Paludibaculum fermentans: one gene and its partner. The main gene of each other region encodes a partner of the protein of the gene in region 2 in a complex. Links are inferred from orthologs where the notes say so. Each region holds a gene or a part of one and is shown on either strand. Other genes may lie near its edges.

Region 1 (7,415 bases), 2.7 Mb from region 2 along the record:
GCCTGGTCCCGGCACTAGCCGCGGGTCGCCTAAGATAGTGGGAGCGAGCCTCTCATGTTTAATTTCGCCTTCTACAACCCCACCAAGATTCTGTTCGGCAAGGGTCAGATTGCCTCCATTTCCAAGGAAATCCCGGCTTCGGCCAAGGTGCTGATCACCTACGGAGGCGGCAGCATCCACAAGAACGGCGTGTATGAGCAGGTGATGCAGGCCCTGGAAGGGCGCACGGTGCTGGAGTTCGGCGGCATCGAGCCGAATCCCGAGTACGACACGCTGATGGGCGCCGTGGAACTGGCGCGGCGGGAGAAGGTGGACCTGCTGCTGGCTGTAGGCGGCGGTTCGGTGCTGGACGGCACGAAGTTCATTGCCGCGGCGGTGCCGTTTGCGGGGGAGCCGTGGGACATCCTGACCAAGGGTGCGGCGGTGGATTCAGCGGTTCCGCTGGCGTGCGTCCTGACGCTGCCCGCGACGGGGTCGGAATCGAACACTTTTGCGGTGGTCAGCCGGCGGTCGGCCGGGCAGAAGCTCGCCTTCGGGTCGGTGCATTGCTACCCGAAATTCGCGGTATTGGATCCGGAGACCACTTTCTCCTTGCCCCAGCGGCAGGTGGCGAACGGTATTGTCGACGCATTCGTCCACACGCTGGAGCAATACATGACGTTCCCGGTGCATGCGGAATTGAACGACCGGTTCGCGGAAGCGATTCTGCAGACATTGATCGAAGTCGGTCCGAAGACGCTGGCCGAGCCGGAGAATTACGACCTGCGGGCGACGTTTGTGTGGTCGGCCACGATGGCTTTGAACGGCTTGATTGGCAGCGGCGTGCCGCAGGATTGGGCGACGCATATGATTGGGCACGAGTTGACGGCCCTATACGGCATCGACCATGCGCGGACGCTGGCGACGGTGGTGCCGCACCTGTTCCGGGTGCAGGCCGATGGCAAGCGCGAGAAGTTACTGCAGTTTGCCGAGCGGGTTTGGGGGATTCGGACCGGAACCGACGATGAGAGGTGCGAGGCGGCGATCCGGAAGACGGAAGAGTTTTTCGAGTCGCTGGGATTGCCGACGCGGTTGTCGCAGTATCCGGAGGTAAAGCCTGAGACTCCGGCGCTGGTGGCGAAGAAACTGGAGAGCAACGGGGCGGTCAAGCTGGGCGAGCGGCAGGACATTACGCCCAAGACGGTGGAAGAGATTCTGTCGCGGAGCCTGGCCGCTTAACTCGTGTGATCGTGGATGATTTTCCAGCCGGCGGCGGTCTTGCGCAGCACCAGCGTGAAATGGCCGGATGCGTTGCCGCCACCGGCCTGGGTCCGCGTGAGGTCGAAGCGGCCCAGGACCAGGGCGGCGTCCGGGCCCAATAGGCGGACTTCCAATTCGCTGTAGCGCAGGGTGCCCATGGCTTCGGGCGTGCCGTAGTTCTTGCGGTAACGCTCGAGCACGGGCTTGTAGCCTCGGGTGACGCCCGCGCGGCCGGTGAAGGTGATGTCGGGGGAATCCATGTAAGTGGTCATGAATTCCTCGAGATTGGCGCGATTCCAGGCCTCAGCCTGTTTTTGGAGGGTGACGGTGACGTCGTCCTGCGCAAAAAGCAGTGAAGAGGCCGCCAACACACAGAGAACAAGAAGCCGCATGGCTTATTAGAGTATCAGCATGCAGTCGCCGTAGGAGAAGAAGCGGTAACGCTGCTCGACGGCGTGGCGGTAAGCGGCCAGCATCAAATCCTTGCCGCCGAATGCGGCGACCAGCAGGATGAGGCTCGATTTGGGTAGATGGAAATTGGTGATCATTGCATCGACACCCTGGAATTCGCAGCCGGGATAGAGAAAGATACTCGTTTCTCCGGATTGAGGATGGAAGCCGCCGTTGCGGCTGGCAGTCTCAATGGTACGGACCGCCGTGGTGCCGACGGCGATGCGGCGGGTGGCCCGGGCGATGATTTCCGCGTTGGGCGCAGTGATTTCGTAGCGTTCGGAGTGGAGGTGATTCTGTTCGACTTCGTCGGAGGAGAGGGGCTGAAAGGTGCCTAGGCCTACGTGGAGGGTTACTTTGGCGATCTCCGCACCGGCGGCGCGGCACTCGTCCAGGACTTCGGGAGTGAAATGCAGGCCGGCGGTGGGTGCGGCGACGGAGCCGGGTTTTTCGGCGAAGACGGTCTGGTAGCGTTCCCGATCGGCGGGCTGGTCGGGCCGGTGGATATAGGGCGGCAGCGGGACGTGGCCGTTGGCTTCGAGCTCGGCGTCGAGATTTCCGTTACATGTAAACTTCAGCAGGCGCTCGCCGCGATCGCGGGTTTCGAGGATTTCCGCGAACAGGCGAGGGGTGATGTAAACGCGAGTGCCGATGTGAAGGTGGCGGCCCGGCCGGGCGAGAGCCGACCAGGTGAGGCGGTCGGATGACTCGGGCCGGAGGAGGAAGAGTTCGACCTGCCGGTCATAGCCGATCTTCTTGCCGAAGATGCGGGACGGGAAAACGCGCGTATCATTGAGAATTAGGCAGTCGCCGGCGCCCAGGTGGGCGGGCAGGTCGCGAAATGAAGCGTCTTGGAAGGATCCGGCTTGCCGGTTGACGACGAGCATCCTGGCGGCGGAGCGATCGGCGAGAGGCTCCTGCGCCACCAGTTCGTCGGGCAATTGATAGTCGAATTCTGATAACTGCATAAAAAGGCGAGCGAAAAAAATAAACCTCGCTGCGAATAATATACCCATTTGCGGAGCCATTGTGCGAATCCTGGGAATCGAAAGTTCGTGCGACGAGACGGCGGCGGCGATCGTGACGTCGGACGGAGAGCTGAGTGCGAGCGTCGTTGCGTCGCAAATCGACACGCACAGCAAGTATGGCGGCGTAGTGCCGGAGCTGGCTTCCCGCGAGCATTTGCGGGCGATTGGGCCGGTGGTGCGCGGCGCGCTGGAGCAGGCGCGGCTGGGCTGGGACGATATTGATGCGATTGCGGTGACGGCGGGACCGGGGCTGGTGGGTTCGCTGCTGGTGGGGCTGACTTACGCGAAGGCCGTGTGCCTGGTGCGCGGGCTGCCGCTGATCGGCGTGAACCACATTGAGGGACACATCCACGCGGTGCTGCTGGAAGCGCGGCAGTGCGGTGCGGAGATCGAACTCCCGGCACTGGCGCTGGTGGCCAGCGGCGGACACACGCATCTGTTCGAAGTCAGCGAGCGGATGACCTACCGGCTGCTGGGCAAGACCCGTGATGACGCGGCGGGCGAGGCATACGACAAAGTGGCCAAGCTGCTGGGGTTCGGCTATCCGGGCGGTCCAGTACTGGATAAGTTGGCACCCTATGGAGATGCCGACGGGCTGGCGCTACCGATTTCAAAAATGAAGGGCAATGCCCTGGATTTCAGCTTCAGCGGGTTGAAGACGGCGATGCTGCGCTGGGTGCAGGCGCATGATATGGAAGGCGAGATTGTCACGCGGCGGGCGCTGATGAAGCTGCATCCGCATCCGACGGTGGAGCAGTGGCTGGCGGTGACTCCGCAGACGACGCTGGATGCCGTGGCGGCGTTCCAGCGTGTCGTGGTGGAGGAATTGCTGCGGCGCGTGGGGCGCGCGGTGGAAGAGACGGCGGCGCGGTCTGTGATTATTTCTGGCGGCGTGGCCTGCAATGCGGGTTTGCGGGCGTCGGCGCAGTCCGGACGCCTGATGTGCCCGGTGTATTTCCCGGCTCCTCATCTGTCGACGGACAATGCGGCGATGATCGCGGCGGCGGCGGTGCCGCGGTTCCTGCGGGGGGAATTCGACGATCTTACGCTGAAGGCGCAGGCTAACCTCACGCTGGCCTGAGTGCGAGTGGCGAGGGTCGGATAGAATCGAGGGCTGAGGAGCCCTGACTTGCGACTATCCGGAATTGTTCTGTTATGCGTGCTACCGCTGTGCGCGGGCGTGACGAGCGTCAGCGTCGTCGAGAGAAGCGACGTGCTTGGCGGGCAATCCACAGGGCCGGCCGGGCCATACGAGCGGATCATTGCGAAAGTGCAGTTCGCGCTGGATCCGAAGCTGCCGCAGAATAAGGCGGTGCGCGACCTGGAGTTGGCTCCGCGGAATGAGCGGGGGCTGGTCGAATTCACGGCGGATCTCTACATCCTGAAGCCGCGCGATCCGGCGAAGGGCAACGGCACGGTGTTGTTCGAGGTGTCGAACCGTGGCGGCAAAGGCATGTTGTCGCGCTTCAACTATGCCCGGGGTTCCTCGGATCCGCGCACGGAAGAGGAGTTCGGCGACAGGAATCTGCTGGAGCAGGGGTACACGCTGCTGTGGGTCGGGTGGCAGTGGGATACGCCGCCTGGCGACAAGCTGCTGCGGCTGGATAGCCCGATCGCGATGCTGAACGGGCAGGCGATTCGCGGGCTGGTGCGGTCTGAGTTCATTCCGGATTCGCGCACCAACATGATGCACTTGTCGGATCGCAAGCACACGACGTACGCGGCTGTGAGCCCGGCGGTGACGTTGACGGTACGGCCCACCGTGCTGGGCGCGCGGCGGACGATTCCCGGTGCGGACTGGAAGTTCAACGAGGACCGGACAGCGATCGAAATGGAGTCGGGATTCCAGCCCGGCCAGATCTACGAGGTGGTGTACCAGGCGGAGAATCCGCGGATCGAGGGGCTGGGGCTGGCGGCGGTGCGGGACGCGATTTCGTTCCTGAAGTACGGCGGGGTGGAGACGCTGCTGGCGGACCAGCGGCGATTCATCAAGCGGTCGATCGGATTCGGCATCTCGCAAAGCGGGCGCTTTCTGCGGACTTTTCTCTACTTCGGGTTCAATGAAGACGAGAAGGGACGGAAAGTGTTCGACGGCGTCTGGGCAGACGTTGGCGGAGCGGGCCGGGGCAGCTTCAATTTCCGGTTCGGGCAGGCGTCTAGGGACGGTTATGCCCACTTCAATACGCTGTATCCGACCGATGTATTTCCGTTCACGGACGTGCCGCAGATCGATCCGGATACGAACAAGCCGAACGGGTTGCTGATGGGTGTCAGCGCGGCGACGATGCCGAAGATCTTCTACACGAATGGCTCGTGGGAGTACTGGAATCGGTGCGCCGCCCTGATCCACGTGAGCGTGGACGGCAAGATGGATGCGCCGATGTCGCCGGATACGCGGCTGTATGTGGTGGCGGGGTCGCAGCATGGTCCGGGGCGGCTGCCCAGCGCGGCTGCGGGCGCGCAGTATCCGCTGAATCCCAACGATCACCGGCCCCTGCAGCGGGCATTGCTGGATGCGATGCAGGCATGGATCAAGGACGGCAAGCAGCCTCCAGCATCGCAGTATCCGCTGATCACCGAAGGGCAACTGGTGCGGCCGGATCAGGTGAGGTGGCCGAAGTCGATGAAGGCGGCACTCCCCGAGCATCCAAAGGTGGCGTACAACGTCTCCTACGGTCCGGACTGGGAGACGACGGGTGTGATCACGATGGAGCCTCCGAAGGTGGGGAAGCCGTTTCCGGTGCTGGTGCCGCAGGTGGATGCGGACGGGAATGAACTGGGCGGGATCCGGATGCCGGAGGTGGCCGTGCCGCTGGGTACGTTTACCGGCTGGAATATGCGGACGGCGGCGGCGGGGGCGCCGAAGGAGATGGCTCCGACGCTGGGTTCGTTCTTCGCCTTTGACAAGGCCGCGATTGGCCGGAGGTATGCGAGCAAGGAGGAATACCTGAAGACGGTCGGCCTGGAGGCCGAGAAGCTGGTGAAGTTGCGCTTGCTGCTGGATCGGGACCGCCAGCGGGTGGTCGATCATGCGGCCGAGTTGTGGGAGTTCGTCCAAAAGTAGCCGTGACGGTACACTAAAGGTTTATGGGTATGCCTCCGCAGAACGAACCTCCGAAGATGCCGATTGACGGCGTCAGGAATCTGATTACGATCGGCTCCGGCAAAGGGGGTGTGGGCAAAACCACGGTTTCGGTGAATCTGGCCATTGCCCTGGCGCGGCTCGGCCAGAAGGTCGGACTGTTGGATGCAGACGTTTATGGCCCCAACGTGCCGCTGATGATGGGCATCCACGATACTCCTTACGCGGTGGAGAACCGGATCCAGCCGCTGGAGCAGCACGGCGTGAAGCTGATGTCGATGGGGTTCCTGAATCCCGGCGACAAGCCGCTGATCTGGCGCGGACCGATGCTGCACAGCGTGATGCAGCAGTTCATGCGGCAAGTGGATTGGGGCGAGTTGGATTTCCTGCTGATCGACCTGCCACCGGGTACGGGCGACGTGGCGTTGAGCCTGATCCAGACGGCGCCGATTACGGGCGCGATTGTCGTCAGCACGCCGTCGGAAGTCGCACTGGAAGACGGCCGGAAGGCTGTGCTGATGTTCCGGCAGGTGAAGGTGGAACTGCTGGGCCTGGTGGAGAACATGAGCTACCTGATTGTGCCGGGCACCGGCCAGAAGGTGGACATCTTTGGCGAGGGCGGCGGGCGGCGGACGGCGGAAGCCATGGATATTCCGTTCCTGGGTGAACTGCCGTTGAATCCGCAGGTGCGGATTGGTGGGGATACGGGGCGGCCGATCGCGCTGATGGGCGAGCAGGAACCACAGGCGGAAGGGTTCTACGCGATTGCGAAGCAGGTGATCGCACGATGCAGCGCGGGGCCGTTGCGGAAGGCGCCTTCGTTCTCGATTGAGGACTAAGGTGGCCATGTACCATGGAAGGCAATTGCCATGGTACACAGACTCGCTGCGATCCTTTTTCTGGCCGTGCTGACCCTGCCGGCCCAGTCCACGCGTGAACTGAACGATCTGAACTGGATGGAGTACCGCCGGTTGGTTCCGGCACAGATCCAGACGGTGCTGTTGCCCACAGGCACAGTGGAGGCTCACGGGGTGATCAATAACGGGGCCGACAATACGGCACCGCTGGCCCTGGCGCGGGCCATGGCTCCGAAGTTGAATGCGCTGGTGGCGCCGCCCTTGAATTATGGCGTGACGGGCAGCCTGGACGGGTATGCGGGCACGTTCCAGATCTCCGAGGCGGCTTACCGGGCGTTCGTTACCGACATCTTCACCGGGTTGGCGCGGAACGGGTTCCGCAACATCATCGTCATCAACGGACACGGCGGGCCGCAGACCGCGATCCTGAACGACATCGCGGAGAAGGTGGGCCGCGAGCAGCGTGTGCGGATGCTGGTGAGCAACTGGTGGGCGATCTGCAGCGATGTCACGTTGAAGGTGTTCGGAGAAGACGGCGGGCACGCGGGCTGGAACGAGACAGCGTTTATCCAGGCGATTGACGAGAAGCTCGTGCATCCGGAGCTGTATTCAAAGGAATTGGAGACGCCGCGTCCGGCGGCGGGCACGTGGGCGGCCTATCCATTCCCCACGCCGGTGATCCTGTATCAGCCGGGGCAGGGCTCGGTCCGGTTCGATAAGGCCAAGGCTTCCGTTTATTTCCAGGCAGTGGTAGAACGG
Region 2 (7,444 bases):
CGCTGCGGGTGACGTCCTTCTGCACGGCGGCGCGCATGGTGTCGGGCGACTATTTCGACTACCAGACCATCAGCGACAGCCAGCTCGCGCTGGTGATCGGGGATGTCGCGGGCAAAGGCATCTCGGCGGCGCTGCTGATGGCGACGCTGCAATCGGCGCTGCGGTGCGAACTGCGCCACTCCACCGAGATGGCCACCGCGGCCGCGGTGGGGATGGGCGAGGGCTATGCGGCCCCGAGGGTGTCTCCTTCGCAGTTGGTGTCGAACCTGAACCAGCACCTCTATCTGTCGACGGCTCCGGAAAAGTACGCCACGTTCTTCTTCAGCGTCTATGACGAAGTGTCCAGCACGCTGAGCTATACGAACGGCGGCCACCTGTCGCCCATCCTGGTCCGTGACGGCAAGGCGACGCTGCTGGATTCGAACGGCCTGGTGGTGGGTGCGTTTCCGTTTGCGGAATATAGCGAGAGCCGGGTCAAGCTGGAAGCGGGCGATCTGTTGGTGTGCTACACGGACGGCATCACGGAGCCGGAGAACGCATACGGCGAGATGTTTGGCGAGGATCGCCTGATCGCGCTGCTGCTGGCGCATGCCGACAAAGACGGGGCCGAGATCGCGGCCAGGATCGTGGAGGAAGTCACGAAGTGGACGGCTTCGTCGGAGTTGCAGGACGATATGACGTTGTTGCTGGCGCGAAAGGTCTGAGATCGTGACCCCGCAGTTTCGCCGCATCTGGTTTGTCGCCGCCGCCATCGCCGGCACGGTGACCGTGGGCACGCTGGGGTATATCTTCATCGCCGATTACCCGGTGCTGGACGCCATCTACATGGCCGTCATGACCATGACCACGGTGGGCTATGGCGAGATCCGGCCGCTGAGCCAGGCGGCGCGGGTGTTCAATACGGGCTACATGCTGCTGAGCGTCAGCATGCTGCTGCTGGCCCTGGGCGTGATGACGCAGACCATCATCGAACTGCAGTTCGGCAACCTGTTGGTGAAGAGGCGCGCAAAGAAGATGATCGACAAGCTGGAGAATCACTACATCATCTGCGGCTTTGGCCGTGTGGGGCGGGGCTCGGCGGCGGAACTGCGGCAGGCCGGCGTACCGCTCGTCATCATCGACCGCAGGGAAGACCGTGTGGACTGGGCGATGCGCGCGGGCTACCTGGCGTGCCTGGGCGATTCCACGCGCGACGAGACGCTCTACGAGGTCCGGGTGACGCACGCGCGTGGCCTGATCGCAGCCCTGGCGACGGACGCCGACAACCTGTTTGCCGTGATTTCGGCCAAGACGCTGAATCCAAAGATCCGCGTGGCTGCGCGCGCGGCGGAAGAAGAGGCGGAGCGGAAGATGCGGCAGGTGGGCGCGGACGCTGTTTTCGCGCCGTACGTTATGACCGGCACGCGCCTGGCGCAGTCGCTGCTGAAGCCGCACGTCCGCCAGTTTCTCGACTTCGCCACCACCAATATCGGGCTCGATGTCGGCATTGAACAGTTGGAAGTGGGAACGGGCAGCGACCTGGTGGGCAAGTCGCTGGCCGACCTGCGGATCCGCAGTGAACTGAAGGTGATTGTGCTGGCAATCCGCCGCGCGGACGGTAAGATGGTGTTCAATCCCCCCGCGGACGCGCTGATCGAGGTGCAGGACTACCTCATCGTGATGGGCGAGAACGAGCCGCTGCGGCGTTTGGAGAGCCGTGTGACGGGGGCTGCCTCGTAAGGCTGAGGACACCATGAAAGTACTCACCGGCGCACAGATGCGTGAGATCGACCGTCTCACGATGGAAGCGGGCATTCCCGGTCTTGTGCTGATGGAGAACGCGGGCTGCCGCTTTGTGGAGTTCCTGGAACGGAACTACGGCCCGCTGGACCAGCATCGCATCGTGGTGGTGTGCGGCAAGGGCAACAATGGCGGTGACGGGCTGGTGATTGCCCGGCAGTTGAGCATCCGCTTCAAGCCGCGTTCGCTGGACGTGATCCTGGCCTATCCGCCGACGGAGTTCAAGGACGACTCGGCCACCAACTGGAAAATGCTGCAGGTGACGGGCACGCGCGTGACACGGACGCTGGAGCCGCGGATGCGCGCGGCGACGCTGGTCATCGACGCGCTGCTGGGCACTGGCCTGCAGGGTCCGGCGCGCAGTCCGGCGCTGGAGTGGATTCGCGAGATCAACGGCGGCTTCCCGGGCGCCACGGTGGTGAGCGTGGACGTGCCTTCGGGTTTGTTCGACGGCGGTGAATCGGTGCGGGCCGCGGATACGGTCACATTTACGGCGCCCAAGCTGGAACAGGTGGTGCCACCCACCTGCGACCGGGTGGGCCGGCTGCATGTGGTGCAGATTGGCACTCCTCTGTCGCTGATGGACAAGAGTCCGGAGTACTGGCTGAATGTCGTGGAGCCGCGTCAGTTCCGGCGGCTGTTCGAGCCGCGGCCTGCTGGTTCGCATAAGGGTGATTTCGGGCATGTTCTGGTGATTGGGGGCGCCCCGGGCAAAGGCGGCGCGGCGGCGATGTCCGGCCTGGCTGCTTTGAAGATCGGCGCGGGGCTGGTGACCGTGGCAACGGCGGAAGAAGAGCGGCGGACGGTGACGGCGCTGGCTCCGGAACTGATGACCCAGTCGATCGGGCAGGATCCGGGCGGTAAGGACGTGCTCGCGATTGGGCCGGGCCTGGGCCAGGAACCGGATCTGGCGGGGGTCGCGCAGCGTTTGTTCGCACAATCCGCGCTGCCGCTGGTGATCGACGCGGATGGACTCAATGCGCTGGCCGGCACTGCGTTTCATGGGCCGGGACCGTGGCGCGTGCTGACGCCGCATCCGGGTGAGATGTCGCGGCTGGCCGGCTGCAAGACGACGGACATCCAGGCAGATCGCGTGGGCGTCGCGCGCAAGTTCGCGATGGAAAGGAATGTGGTGCTGGTGCTGAAGGGCCAGCGCACGGTGGTGGCCTTCCCCGATGGACGGGCCTTCCTCAACCCCAGCGGTACGCCCGCCATGGCCACGGCAGGCAGCGGGGACATCCTCACCGGCCTGATTGCCGGCCTGATGGCGCAGTGGCCCGACCGGCGGGAACAGGCCGTGCTGGCCGCGGTGTGGCTGCACGGGCGATCCGGCGAGTTGGGCGCGGCGGCGCTGACTGAACAGTCGTTGACGGCGACGGACCTGATCCGGTATCTGCCGGCCGCCATCCGCGAAACACAGGCATGACCAGCACACGCTACACCACCGCGAACGAGGAAGAGACCATTGAACTGGGCCGCGTGCTGGCCGCCCGCTGGCCCCGGCCGTGCATCGTCCTGCTGATCGGCAATCTGGGGGCGGGCAAGACCACACTGGCCAAGGGCATTGCCGAAGGGCTGGGCTCCGCCAGGGCGGACGACGTCTCGAGCCCGACGTTTCCGCTGATCCACGAATACGGCGAGGAGGGGGATCTCTATCACATCGACCTGTACCGCCTGGACACGATGGAGGAGGTGGAGACGCTCGGCCTGGAGGAGATCTTCTCGCGCCGGGCGGTCGTCCTGCTGGAATGGGCGGAGCGCTTCCCGGCCCTGTTGCCGGCGGAACGGATCGAGATCCGGATCGAGGCCATCGAGGAAGAAACGCGTGTCCTGACGGTCACTGAGCTACCCTGAAGCAGATGACTGAGTCTTCCGGCCCGAGTCGATCGCTGATCGCCCTGACCGCTCTGGCGGTTGCCGCCGCGGCTCTCGTATATGTGCTGCTGCTGCCGTTCCTGCATCCCATTTTCTTCGCGCTCGTGCTGGCGATCGCCGCTCAACCCCTGTACCACGCCATCTCGTCGCGGTTGAAGCGGCCTGCCCTTTCGGCGATTCTCACCACGTTCCTGATGATCACAGCCGTTCTGGTGCCCTTGGCCATGCTGACCGTCACCATCATCAACGAGGCGGGCACGACCTACAATCAACTGGCCCAGCAGAGCGCGGAAAAGGGCGGCTGGGGCCAGTATCTTAACGATCTGCTGGATCCGCCGGTGCAGTGGGTGGCGGCGAAGACGGGCATGCCGGCACCCAACGTGCAGGCGGCGGTCCTGCAGCGCATGCAAACCATGAGCTCCTCGCTGCTGCAATGGAGCGGCTCGCTGCTGGGCAACCTGACCAGCACGCTGGGCGACCTGGTGCTGAGCATCTTCGTCATGTTCTTTCTGTTCCTGGAAGGAAATGCGATCTGGGCTGGGATTCTTCGATGGATGCCCCTGCCGGAATCGCGGACCAGAGAGCTGTTGCAGACGATCTCGGACGCCATCGTGGCGAACGTCTATGGATTCGTGGCCGTTGGCGTCGTCCAGGGCGTGCTCACGGGCCTGGCGTTCTGGTTTACCGGATTGCACGCGCCGTTCCTGTGGGGTTCCGTTGCGGCCATCTGCTCGCTGCTGCCGCTGGCCGGTACCGCCATCGTCTGGGCGCCGGCCGCGCTGATCCTGCTGGCCCACGGCGCATGGGGCAAGGCGCTGTTCATGCTGCTGTGGGGCATCCTGGCCATCAGCATGTCCGATAACATCGTGCGGCCCATGGTGCTGAGCGGGCGCACGGACATGAATACCCTGGTCGTTTTCTTCGCCCTGATGGGCGGATTGCAAGCCTTCGGTTTCATCGGCCTGTTCGCCGGACCGGTGATTTTCTCCGTCGCCATCGCCGTCTTCCGCATGCTGCGCGAGGAGTATACGCAGCCGATGGTCGAGCTCGAGATCAAACAGGCTTAGCGCGGGTTGAACCACGCCGTCCGCGGGCGCGTATACCCTTCATGGATCCACGAGCCGCGTTCGTCCTGCCGCATGGCCAGTTTCTTGGCGCCTGTGCCTCGAAGCGAGAGGCTGGCGGGTTCGCGCTCTCTGAACTGACGCCCACCGTGCCGGCGGAAGAGGTCGCACGGCATACCCATGAAGACGCGCATCTCGTGCTGCTGCTGGATGGCACGTATATCTCCACCGCGGCCAAGGCCCCGCCCCTCTGCCGGCCGCCGCTGCTGATCTACAATCCGCCTGGGACCACGCACCGGGACCGCTTCCACGCGCTGGACGGGCGCTTTCTGACGATCTCGGTATCCGGCGAGAGCCTGCAGCGGATCCGGCAGTTCCTGGAGCCCCTGGACCAGCCCACCGCCTTCCGGTCAGGTCCGCCGCTGCAACTGGCGCAGCGTTTGTTCCACGAGTGCCGCCAGTGGGACCAGGTTTCTCCGCTGGCCGCCGAAGGACTGTGCCTGGAGCTGATGGCGGAGATGGCGCGGGCGGCGGACCGCCCGCACCGTCAACCACCCTCGTGGCTGAAGACCGCGCGAGACCTGATCCACGATCGTTGTGCCGAGAACATCGGCGTCTCGGAGATCGCCCAGGCCGTGGGTGTTCATCCCGTCCACCTGGCCCGGACGTTCCGGGAGTTCTACCAGTGCACGCCTGGCGACTATCTGCGGCACTGCCGGCTGGAGCACGCGGCCGGGCTGCTGCGGCGTCACGCACAGCCCATCGCGGAGATTGCCCTGGACGCGGGCTTCGCGGACCAAAGCCACTTCTCCAAGGCCTTTCGCAAGGCGTTCGCCGTGTCGCCGAGCGAATACCGCCGCGCGCATGTTGCCCGCTGACCAATCCGCTCCGCTGGTACAAGACAGAACCCGCCCTTCCGGCCAATACTCAGGACATGCTTCGCAGCTTCCTACTCGTGCTGGCCGCCGCTGGAATCGCATCGGCCCAGGCGCTCGCCCCCATGACGCAGGCCATCCGGGCCGGCGAGTTCAAGGAGATCACCAGCGTGGTGGTCGCCCGGCACGGCTCCATCGTCTATGAAGAGTACTTCGACAAAGGCGGACCGGAGGCGCTGCGGAATACGCGGTCGGCCACCAAGACGGTCGCCAGCATGCTGATCGGCATCGCCATCGACAGGAAGCTGCTCTCGGGCGTGGACGCGCCGGTGTTCGCGTTCTTCCCCGATAAACACCCGGTGGCCAACCCCGATCCGCGCAAGGAGAAGATCACGGTGGAAGATCTGCTCACGATGAGTTCGCTGCTGGAGTGCAGTGACGAGAATCAGTATTCCCGCGGCAACGAGGAGCGCATGTACCTGATCGAAGACTGGATCAAGTTTACGCTCGACCTGCCGGTGCGCGGCTTCCCGGCCTGGGTGAAGAAGCCCAAGGACTCGCCGTATGGCCGCAGTTTCAGCTACTGCACGGCGGGGGTGACAACGCTGGGCGGCGTGATTGAGCGGGCGACGCGCTCCACTGTACCCGCCTTTGCGGAGGCCAATCTGTTCGCTCCGCTGGGCATCAAGAAGGCGGAGTGGCAGTTTTCACCGATGGGCATTGCGCAGACCGGCGGCGGGCTGGAACTGAGGAGCCGCGACCTGTTGCAGCTCGGGCTGCTGTACCTGCATGGGGGCCAGGCCAACGGCCGGCAGATCGTCTCCAAAGAGTGGGTGACCGCCTCCACCAAACCTCATGCCGAGGTGGACGACGACACCGAGTATGGCTATCTCTGGTGGGTGAAGGCATTCCCGGTGGGCACGAAGAAATATGGCGCGTTCCTGATGCAGGGCAACGGCGGAAACAAGGTCGCGGTCTTCCCCTCCCTCGACATGGTCGTGGTCATCACCACCACGAATTTCGGCGTGCGCGGGTCGCACCAGTTGAGCGACCGGCTGCTGACGGAGCACATCCTCAAGAACGTCGAACCGTAGCCGGGCGGGGCTACTTCTTCTTGCCGTCCTTGTCGTCCTTCGAGCTCTTGGGATCGGGGATGCTTTCGCCCAGCTTCTCGCCCGGCTTGAGCAGCGACGGCTTCTTCTTGCCCGGAGCGACGCCCTCCTTCTCCGAGGCGATGCGCGTCTGCTGCTTCTGCGCCTCTTCCTTGCCCTGCGGAGTGAGCAACTCTTCGCGCTGCTTCTTCAGTTCGGCTTCGCGCATCTCCACATCGTGGGTGCGGGTCTTCAGATCCTGCTCATTGATCTCCACGCTGTCCTTGGTGGTTTCAATCGCCTGATCGAGCGCGAACTGATAGCGGCCCTTGTCCGGCGGATCGAGCTCAGCAAACTTCTCGAGCTGGGCGACCATCTCCTTTTGAGCCTTGGCGACCAGGCCCATGGACGTCGGGGGCTTCTGCTTGTGGATGCTGTTGTCGATGTAGGAGTCGATGGCGTCCATGATCTCGGTGTACTGCTCTAGCGTGTCGTGGATCAGGCCGCTGCGGCCCGCCTTCTGCTTCGCGAAGAGCTGGTCCAAGAGCGAGATCCGTTGCTGGGCGAACTTCACATACAGCGCCAGGCGTTCGTCGGGATCCTGCACGATGCGGACCTGGTCCGTCTCATCGGCGGTCAGAAAGTCCTTTTGAGCCGCCAGCGGCGCGGCCAACAGCAGCAGGGCCAATAGGAATCGCATGCCTCGTCCCTCCTCATTTCCCGGTCATGACGCCGAGCAGGAACTCTTCGTGCGTCACCG

Evidence for each region. Proteins that work in one complex are often made in the same cells at the same time.
Region 1: the proteins of tsaE (region 2) and tsaD are in contact, whole or in part, in a crystal structure (PDB 6N9A), measured with the Thermotoga maritima proteins. The link is inferred for Paludibaculum fermentans from one-to-one orthologs. Residues at the interface, in WP_004082108.1 of Thermotoga maritima: Leu37, Gly38, Lys46, Lys57, Val59, Lys60, Ser61, Thr63, Phe64, Thr65, Leu66, Met67, Val69, Pro71, Tyr82, Arg83, Leu84, Asp86, Asp88, Phe89, Asp93, Ile128, Asp130, Glu131, Arg134; in WP_004082750.1 of Thermotoga maritima: Cys10, Asp11, Arg49, His50, Leu82, Gly84, Gly135, Gly136, Glu154, Thr155, Leu156, Asp157, Asp158, Ser159, Glu162, Asp165, Lys166, Arg169, Leu170, Tyr175, Lys213, Thr214, Leu217, Tyr218, Gln221, Arg222, Asn324.

Annotation. Positions count from the first base shown.
Region 1 is NZ_CP063849.1:5,361,890-5,369,304, reverse strand. The notes cover bases 1,786-4,756. They hold tsaD (tRNA (adenosine(37)-N6)-threonylcarbamoyltransferase complex transferase subunit TsaD), read left to right. Parts: upstream 1,786-2,715; coding sequence 2,716-3,798; downstream 3,799-4,756. Other genes in these bases: IRI77_RS21055 (alpha/beta hydrolase domain-containing protein), read left to right, coding at 3,847-4,756; queA (tRNA preQ1(34) S-adenosylmethionine ribosyltransferase-isomerase QueA), read right to left, coding at 1,786-2,657. In the rest of the region: IRI77_RS21080 (hypothetical protein), read left to right, coding at 1-18; IRI77_RS21075 (iron-containing alcohol dehydrogenase), read left to right, coding at 55-1,218; IRI77_RS21070 (YybH family protein), read right to left, coding at 1,215-1,631; more of queA, read right to left, coding at 1,638-1,785; more of IRI77_RS21055, read left to right, coding at 4,757-5,781; IRI77_RS21050 (Mrp/NBP35 family ATP-binding protein), read left to right, coding at 5,811-6,638; IRI77_RS21045 (creatininase family protein), read left to right, coding at 6,669-7,415.
Region 2 is NZ_CP063849.1:8,076,260-8,083,703, reverse strand. The notes cover bases 1,918-4,917. They hold tsaE (tRNA (adenosine(37)-N6)-threonylcarbamoyltransferase complex ATPase subunit type 1 TsaE), read left to right. Parts: upstream 1,918-3,201; coding sequence 3,202-3,633; downstream 3,634-4,917. Other genes in these bases: IRI77_RS32060 (helix-turn-helix transcriptional regulator), read left to right, coding at 4,763-4,917; IRI77_RS32065 (AI-2E family transporter), read left to right, coding at 3,639-4,721; IRI77_RS32075 (NAD(P)H-hydrate dehydratase), read left to right, coding at 1,918-3,205. Outside these bases: IRI77_RS32085 (PP2C family protein-serine/threonine phosphatase), read left to right, coding at 1-704; IRI77_RS32080 (potassium channel family protein), read left to right, coding at 709-1,719; more of IRI77_RS32075, read left to right, coding at 1,733-1,917; more of IRI77_RS32060, read left to right, coding at 4,918-5,596; IRI77_RS32055 (serine hydrolase domain-containing protein), read left to right, coding at 5,653-6,687; IRI77_RS32050 (hypothetical protein), read right to left, coding at 6,698-7,384; IRI77_RS32045 (hypothetical protein), read right to left, coding at 7,398-7,444. UniProt on the Escherichia coli protein: Required for the formation of a threonylcarbamoyl group on adenosine at position 37 (t(6)A37) in tRNAs that read codons beginning with adenine.